One region of the Georgenia soli genome, then DNA from elsewhere that is predicted to be linked to it. Evidence: riboswitches for the same ligand, from Rfam matches in the RefSeq annotation. Region 1 holds a riboswitch; the other holds the start of a gene.
The links. A riboswitch is a leader RNA that binds a small molecule or an ion and turns the genes downstream of it on or off. The one in region 1 is predicted to bind thiamine pyrophosphate.
Positions count from the first base shown of each region.

Region 1 (4,200 bases):
GAGCGCCACGAGGGTCCCCACCACCACGGCCATGACGGTGGCGTCGACGGCGGTGCGCAGGGAGTTCTCGGTGGCCTCCCACACGGTGACGGTCAGGGCGTTGTCCCCGCCGGTGGTGCCCAGGTTGACGTAGTTGGCCAGCCCCCAGCCGCCGTCGGGCGTGCGGAAGGACCGCACCACCAGGCCGGCGAGCGGCAGGCCGAGGAGCCCGACGACGACGGCGGCCGTGAGGGCGGCGGGCAGCGCGTCCGGTCCCGGCCGGAGCCCGCCGCCGCGCCGGGCGACCAGCGTCAGCCGGTGCCCGGTGTCGGCGTCGGTGCGCAGCCGCAGGGCCCGCTCCTGCCGGCGGCGGCTGCGCCCCGCGAGGGCGAGGGCGGCCGCGACGACGACGAGCTGGACCACCGAGAGGACCGCGGCGGCGCGCAGGTCGAGGAACTGGGTGGTCTGGATCCAGATCTCGGTCTCGATGGTGCCGAACCGGATCCCGCCGAGCACGAGCACGACCCCGAACGCGGTGGCGCAGAACAGGAACACCATCGACGCCGCGGAGGCGATCGCCGGGGCGAGCGCGGGCAGCGTCACCGTGCGGAACGCGCGGGCCGGCGAGGCGCCCAGGGCGCGGGCCGCCTCCTCGGCGCGCGGGTCCAGCCGCTGCCACATGCCGCCGACGATGCGCACGACGAGGGCGTAGTTGAAGAAGACGAGCGCCGCGACGATCGCGGCGAAGGTGCCGTCCAGGCCGAGGAACCCCAGGGGGCCGCCCTCGGCGAGGAGCGCCCGGAACGCGACGCCGACCACCACGGAGGGCAGCACGAACGGGACCGTGACGAACGCGCGCACCAGCGCGCGGCCACGGAAGCGGCACCGGTAGAGCACGTACGCCCCGGGCAGGCCCAGGAGCACGGACAGGGCCGTGCCCAGGCTCGCCTGCGCGAGCGTGAGGCCGACGATCCGCCACGTCCGTGACCGGGTGAAGACGTCGGCGAACGCGCTGAGGTCGAGGGCGCCGTCGGAGACGAAGCCCCGCCCGACGATGGCGAGGACGGGCCAGGCGAAGAAGACACCGAGGAAGACCAGCGGCACCGCCGTGGCCAGCGCCCATCCCAGCCGGCGGACCATCAGCCGGTCACGATGTCGGACCAGGTGGCGATCCAGTCCTCGCGGTGCGCGTTGATGGTCGCCGGGTCGACGGTGAACGGGTGCTCGGCGAGGGGGGCGTGCTCGGCCCACGCGGCGGGGAGCTCGACGGTGTCGTCGACGGGGTACATGTACATCTGCCCGGGGATGTCGGCCTGGACCTCCGGGGAGAGGAGGAAGTCGATGAAGGCGTGCGCGCCCGCCTCGTTCTGGCCGCCCGCGATGACCCCGGCGTACTCGACCTGCCGGAAGCAGGTGTCGAGCATGGCGCCCGTGCGCGGCTCACCGCCGCCCTCGGGCACCTCCGCGGCGGGCGAGGAGGCGTAGGAGAGCACGATCGGGCGCGGGCCGGCGCCCTCGGAGCCCGAGAAGTCGACGTAGTAGGCGTCGGACCAGCCCTCGACGACCTTGACCCCGTTGGCCTTGAGGTCCTTCCAGTACTGCTGCCACCCGTCCTCGCCGAACGCGCCGACCGTGGCGAGCAGGAAGGACAGGCCCGGCGACGAGGTCGCGGGGTTGGTGACGACGAGGAGGTCCTTGTACGCCGGCTCGGTGAGGTCCTCCAGGGTGGTGGGCTCCGGGACCCCCTTCTCGGCGAACCACCGGTGGTCCACGTTGAGGCAGACGTCGCCCATGTCGACAGGGGTGAGCGAGCCGGAGTCGTCGGCGGCGTACTGCTCGGCGGAGGCGGGCAGCTTCTCGGAGGTGTAGGGCTCCAGCACGCCCGCGTCGATCGCGCGGGCGGCGAAGGAGTTGTCGATCCCGTAGACGACGTCCCCGAGCGGGGAGTCGGCGGTGAGGATCAGCTGGTTGACCAGTGCTCCGCCGTCGCCGGGGGCGACCATCTCGAGCTGGTAGCCGGTGTCGGCCTCGAACTGGTCGAGGAGGTCCTGGCTGAGGTGGAAGGAGTCGTGCGTGACGACCGTGAGCCTCCCGCCGCCGGTCGAGCTGCCCGTCCCGTCGGCGGCCGCTCCGCCGTCGTCCCCGCCGCCGAGGCTGCAGCCCGCCAGGGCGAGCGCGGCGGCGGCGGTGGCCGCGGTGGTCCGCGCGAGGCGGCGGCGCGTGGTGCTGGTCATCAGTGCGTCCTCCCAGGATGCAGGAGGGGCTGCGACGGGCGCGGGCGCGCCAGCCGCAGGGAGAGGTGTCCCGACTTCCTTCGCCGGTGCTAACCGGTGCAGGTTCGAGGGTCTGCGGATGTCCGCACTCTCAGCGCCCTCCGGCGCTCCCCTGTCGTCTCACCGGCACCCTAGCACCGCGGGACTCACACCTGGTCGATGCGCTTCTCCACCGGACCGCCGTAGAACTTGGTGGCACCGCGCAGGGCGAGGTGACGGGCCAGGCCCAGGAGCGCCCCGGAGACCACGGTGAACGCGATGACCTCCCACCACTCGACGTCAGGGTCGTCCTCGTCGGTCGGCGGCTCGTGGCCGGTGACGGCCTTCCAGCCGGCACTGACCGCCTTGGTGGTGATGAACGTGGCGGCGATCGTCGCCCCGGTGCTGACGGCTCTCCAGCCGATGTCCATGCGGTACTCCTCAGTCGTTCGCAGCGTCGCGGGCGGCGCCTGCGTGCGGTTCGATCATGCCTGACGCACCGGCGACCTGCATGGCGGGCTCGCGGGCCGGTCAGCGCCTCTCGGGGGCCCTGCCGCCGTCCGGGCGATCGAGGTCCCGGTTGAGCTCGGCGATGCGGCGCTCGACCTCCTCGTCGGAGAGCTCGTCGGAGGCGCGCAGGTCCTCGGTCAGCTCGTCGACGACCAGCGCCTCGGAGTCGACCTTGCCGGTGCGGTAGCCGGCCCGGCCGACCATGTGGGCGGAGATCGGCGCCGTGATGAGCTGGAACGCCACCACCAGCACGAGCGTCCAGACGACCACCGGGTTGCGCACGGTGAGCGCGAGACCAGCCATCATGATCACCAGGCCGAGCACCTGCGGCTTGGTGGCGGCGTGCATCCGGGAGAGCAGGTCGTCGAAGCGCAGGATCGCGATGGCGGCGACCAGCGTGAGGGTGGAGCCGAGCACCAGCAGGACGGTCCCCGCCACGTCGGCCACGTCGGTCCAGCTCATCGGTCCTCCTCCCCCGCGGGTGCCGCCCCGCCCTTGACGTCAGGGTCGGGGTTGGGGGCGGTCCTCTGGTCGATCGGCTCCGTGCCCTCACCGCCGCCCGCCCCGTCGTCCGGTCCGTCCCGCGTCCCGTCGTCCGGGCCGGCGTCGAGGCGTGCGTCGACGGCGCGGGCCTCGGCGGCGTCGTCGTCCTCCTGGTCCTCGCGCTCGTCGTCGTTGTCGGCGTCGGGGTCGTGGACCGGTGCGTCCTCGTCGCTGAGCGCGCGCTGCTGCGCGAGGACCTCGGCGAGCTCCTCCTTGGTGAGGATCCGGGCCTCCTCGGGCGCCTCGACGGCGGCGAAGCGGGCGATGGTCACGGAACCGACGAAGCCGACGATCGACAGCACCACGAGCACCGGGACGAGGTCCGTGCGCGCGGTGCGGGCGCTGATGAGCGCGACGGCGCCGAGGACGACGGCGGTGACGACGTCGAGGGACACCACGCGGTCCAGCATGGTGGGCCCCTTCTCCATCCGGGTCAGGGCCACCAGCGCCGCGATCGCGAGCACGACGAGGCAGTACGCGAACAGCACGGTCGAGGTCATCGCCGCACCTCCCCGGCCGACTTCGTGATGCGTCCGGCCCGGGGCGAGGAGCCGGGCACGTAGCCGGCGTCGATGAGCTCCTCGCGGGAGGCGACGGCCCGCAGGATCCGTTCCTCCTGCTCGAGGACGATCCGGTGGGCGGTGTCCAGCCCGCCGTGCAGGCGGACGTCGAAGACGTGGATGTACAGGGTGCCGGTGACGCGGTGGGCCTCGACCACGATGGAGCCCGGCACCAGGGAGGTGAACCCGGCGGTGGCGGTGAGGTAGGTGTCGGAGTGCGAGCGCAGGCGCACCCGGATCACCGCCCCCTGGGGCTTCCGCCCGGTGAGCGCCATCCAGGAGATCTGGAGGGAGGCGACGACGACGTCGTACGCGAACTTCACCATGAGGCGCGTGACGCCCCACGGGCGGAAGCG
Region 1 is NZ_PDJI01000004.1:2,533,730-2,537,929, reverse strand. It holds gene ATJ97_RS12810 (ABC transporter permease) at 1-1,119, opposite strand, end outside; gene ATJ97_RS12805 (thiamine ABC transporter substrate-binding protein) at 1,119-2,213, opposite strand; TPP riboswitch at 2,272-2,376, opposite strand; gene ATJ97_RS12800 (DUF4235 domain-containing protein) at 2,399-2,662, opposite strand; gene mnhG (monovalent cation/H(+) antiporter subunit G) at 2,763-3,203, opposite strand; gene ATJ97_RS20075 (MrpF/PhaF family protein) at 3,200-3,784, opposite strand; gene ATJ97_RS12785 (Na+/H+ antiporter subunit E) at 3,781-4,200, opposite strand, start outside.

Region 2 (4,200 bases), 650 kb from region 1:
ACGAGCGTCGTGCCGGCCACCTCGAAGCGGTCGCCGTCGGAGATCTCGTGGTCCGGGGCGCCGTCGGGGTAGACCGCGTCCCACAGCATGCGGTCCTCGGGGTTGAGATGCACCGGGGCCCCGACGAGGTCCCGGAACTCCGCGACCGCGCGGATGTGGTCGTCGTGGCCGTGGGTGAGCAGGACGGCCTTGACGGTGCGGCCGGCGACGGCGTCGGCGACCGCCTTGGCGTCGTGGGCCGGGTCGATGACGATCACCTCGGCGTCGTCACCGACGATCCACACGTTGTTGTCCACGTCCCAGGTTCCGCCGTCGAGCGAGAACGTCCCGGACGTCACGAGGTTGTCGATGCGGGCGACCATGGCGCCTCCCTTTCTGCTGTGCGGATGACGAGTCGTCAGTACTTCACGACGGAGCGCAGGACGCTGCCGTCGTGGATCTTGCCGAAGGCCGCCTCGATCTGGTCGGCGGAGATCGTCTCGGTGACGAACTTGTCCAGCGGCAGCCGGTCCTGGAGGTAGAGGTCCACGAGCATGGGGAAGTCGCGCTCGGGCAGGCAGTCGCCGTACCAGGAGGACTTCAGGGACCCGCCGCGGCCGAAGACGTCGAGGAACGGCAGGGTCAGCTCGGCCTTCGGGTGCGGGACCCCGACGAGGACGACGCGGCCGGCGAGGTCGCGGGCGTAGAACGCCTGCCGGTAGGTCTCGGGGCGCCCGACGGCGTCGATGACGACGTCGGCGCCGAACCCGCCGGTGAGCTCCTGGACCGCCGCGACGACCTCCTCCTCGGAGAGGCCCTTCGTGTTGATGGTGTCGGTGGCGCCGAACTCCTTGGCGCCCTCGAGCTTGGCGTCGACGACGTCGAGCGCGATGATCTTCGACGCCCCGGCGAGCTTCGCCCCGGCGATCGCCGCGTCGCCGACGCCGCCGCAGCCGATGACGGCGACGGACTCGCCGCGCTTGACCTCGCCGGTGTTGATCGCGGCGCCGATGCCCGCCATGACGCCGCAGCCGAGCAGGCCCGCGACCTCGGGTGCCGCCTTCTCGTCGACCTTGGTGCACTGGCGCTCGTGGACGATCGTCTTCTCGATGAACGCGCCGATGCCGAGCGCCGGGGTGAGCTCGGTGCCGTCGGTCAGCGTCATCTTCTTGCTCGCGTTGTGGGTGGCGAAGCAGTACTTCAGCTCGCCGCGCCTGCACGCCCGGCACTCCCCGCAGACCGCGCGCCAGTTGAGGACCACGTAGTCGCCGACCTCGACGTGCGTGACGCCCTCCCCGACGGCGGAGACGCGCCCGGCGGCCTCGTGGCCCAGGAGGAAGGGGAACTCGTCGTTGATGCCGCCGTCGCGGTAGGAGAGATCGGTGTGGCACACCCCGCAGGCCTCGACGTCGACGATCACGTCGCCCGGGCCCGGGTCGGGCACCACCACGTCGACGATCTCGACCTCGGCGCCCTCGGCCCGGGCGATGGCTCCCTTGACGGTGTACGGCATCGTTCCTCCTCGGCAGTCATGACGGAGCCACGGAAATCGGCCCCGTTCCCCGCTCCAACCTAGGTGGTCGGCGTGGCCCCGGCCACGGCCGCCAGTGTGTGGACGCCGGGCCCGGGCGTCTGGACAAGCCCGCGGCACCTGGCTAGGTTTCGGGGCGAACCCCCGGGGAGCGCCGAGCGGCGCTGAGAGTGCGGACAGTCCGCAGACCCGTTTACCTGATCCGGTTCGTACCGGCGTAGGGAGCAGGGCACCCGCCCGGCGCACGTGTGCGCCGGCGTGGGTCTCGAGGTACCCGCGGGCCCAGAGAAGGGACCGTGATGAGCACGAAGACCGATCCGACGACGGCGCCGGCCGCCCCGACGCCGGCCGAGCTCGGCGTCGGGATGCGGTTCAGCATCCACCCGCACACCGACGACTTCGTCGGCGTCATCCTCGGCGCGCTCGCCGACGCCGAGGCGGCCGGCCTCACAGACGGCCTGGCGATCCGCACCGACGAGGTCAGCACCTACGTCGGTGCGACCACCGTGCCGGCGGAGCAGCGGCTGGCCGCGTATCTCGCCGCCGTCGTCGCGGCGGCGTCGCGCCGCTCCGGCGGCGGGCACGTGGTCGCGCACGTGCTGCTCTCCCGGGGCTGCCCCGGCGAGGTCACCTGCGACCTCGGCGTCACCGGACTGCCCGGCGCCGCGGCGGTCGAGCTCGAGCCCACCGGTATCCGCGCCGTCGCGCACTGGTCGCTCTACCCGCTGCTCGACGGCGGGTCCGACGCCGGCGACCACATGACCCACATCGAGGCCGCCATCGCCCGGGCCACCGCCCGGGGCGTAGCCAGCCCGGCCCACTACGCCACCAAGCTGGTCGGCGACGTCGCCGAGGTGCTCGCCACCGCCGTCGACGCCTGGGCCGAGGTGGGCGCCGTCGTCCCGCACGTCGTGACGCACCTGACCGTCTCTGTCGGCTCGCCGAGCCGGGCCACGAACTGAGGGAGACGGACGTGACCACCACCGACCGCACCACCGACCGCACCACCGACCGCACCGCAACGACCACCCGTCCGCGCTGGGCCATGAAGGACCTCGTCCTCATGGTCGTGCTCGGCGTCGTCTTCGGCTTCGCCTACTGGGCGCTCGTGCAGGCCTGGAACGGCCTGGCCATCCTCATGGGCCCGGCCGGCGACATCGCCCAGCACGTCCTCTTCGGCGGCTGGCTGCTGGTGGCCCCGCTCGCGATCGCCATCGTCCGCCGCCCCTTCGCCGGGGTGATCGCCGAGGTCATCGCCTCCGTGGTGGAGGTGGTGTTCCTCGGCTCGCCGGTGGGGCCGCTGCTGTTCGTCGCCGCCGCGATCCAGGGCGCCGGCAGCGAGATCCCGTTCGCGCTGACCCGCTACCGACGGTTCGGCTGGGGCGTCTTCGCCCTCTCCGGTCTGCTCGGCGCCGGGCTGGTGTTCTTCTGGTCCGCGTTCCGTTTCGGCTGGTACGGGCAGGACATCTTCGTCCTCCGCCTGGTGATCCAGTGCCTGTCCGGCATCGTGCTCGGCGGGCTGCTCGGCAAGGTGATCGTGAACGCCCTGGCGCGCACCGGCGTCGTCGACAACTTCGCCATCGGCCGCGCGGACCGGCCGTGAGTGCCGCACGGGCGGCGGACGTCCTCGCGCAGCCCGCGCCCGCCCGTGCCGGTGCGGTCGTCGAGCTGCGCGACGTCAGCGTCTCCTTTCCCCGCCGCGCGGAGCCGGTGCTGCGCGGCGTCTCGCTCCACCTCGCGCCGGGCGAGCAGGTGGTCGTGCTCGGCGCCTCCGGCTCGGGAAAGTCCACGGTGCTCCACGCGATCACCGGCGTGGTCCCGCACACCGTCGCCGCGACCCTCGCCGGGGAGGTCCGGGTGGGGACGACGACGCACGCGACCCCCGTCGTCGACCGCTCCCGCCACCTCGGCGTGCTCGCCCAGGACCCGTCGGCAGCCGTGTGCCTGCCCGGCGTGGAGCAGGAGCTCGCCCTGCCGCTGGAGAACCACGGCGCCGACCCGGCGACCATCGGCCCGCGCATCGGCGCGGCGCTCGAGGCCGCGGGGGCAGGAGACCTGCGGGGCAGGGCCACCGCCACGCTCTCGGGCGGGGAGTCGCAGCGGGTCGCGCTCGCCGCGGCGATGGTCACCGAGCCCGACGTGCTGCTCCTGGACGAGCCGACGTCGATGCTCGACCCGGCGGGCATCGCCTCCGTCCGCGGCGCCGTGGCCGGGGCGGTGAGGGCGTACGGGCCGGCGGTGGTACTGGTGGAGCACCGCCTCGACGAGTGGGCCGGGCCCGACGGCATCGCCGGTCTGCCCTCCCGGGCGCTCGCGCTCTCCGAGACCGGCGAGGTCCTCGCCGACGGGCCCACCGCCGTCGTCCTGCGCGACCACGCCCGCGAGCTCCACGCCGCCGGGTGCTGGCTGCCGCTGGACGCCGAGCTCCTCGCGCTCACCGGCGCGGAGGGTGGCCTGGCGGCGACGGCGAACACCGCCTTCCTGCGCTCCCTCGCCTGCGCGGCACCGACGGGCGGCACGTCAGCCGACGCCGGGCCCGCGCTCGTCCCGGCACACGGCTCCGCCCCTGCCGACGAGTGCCCGGCACTGCTGACCGCCCGTGGGCTGGCCGTCGGTCGGGAGTCGCCGGCCTCGGCACGACGTCGCGCACCGTGGTGGCGGCGCCGCAGGCCGAGTGGGCGATGGGCGCC
Region 2 is NZ_PDJI01000004.1:1,880,060-1,884,259, reverse strand. It holds gene ATJ97_RS09820 (MBL fold metallo-hydrolase) at 1-362, opposite strand, end outside; gene ATJ97_RS09815 (S-(hydroxymethyl)mycothiol dehydrogenase) at 398-1,492, opposite strand; TPP riboswitch at 1,655-1,735, shown strand; gene ATJ97_RS09810 (YkoF family thiamine/hydroxymethylpyrimidine-binding protein) at 1,810-2,472, shown strand; gene ATJ97_RS09805 (ECF transporter S component) at 2,484-3,113, shown strand; gene ATJ97_RS09800 (ABC transporter ATP-binding protein) at 3,110-4,200, shown strand, end outside.
Region 2: it holds a riboswitch for thiamine pyrophosphate, as region 1 does, so the genes downstream of both, ATJ97_RS09810 (YkoF family thiamine/hydroxymethylpyrimidine-binding protein) here and ATJ97_RS12805 (thiamine ABC transporter substrate-binding protein) in region 1, are expected to answer to the same signal.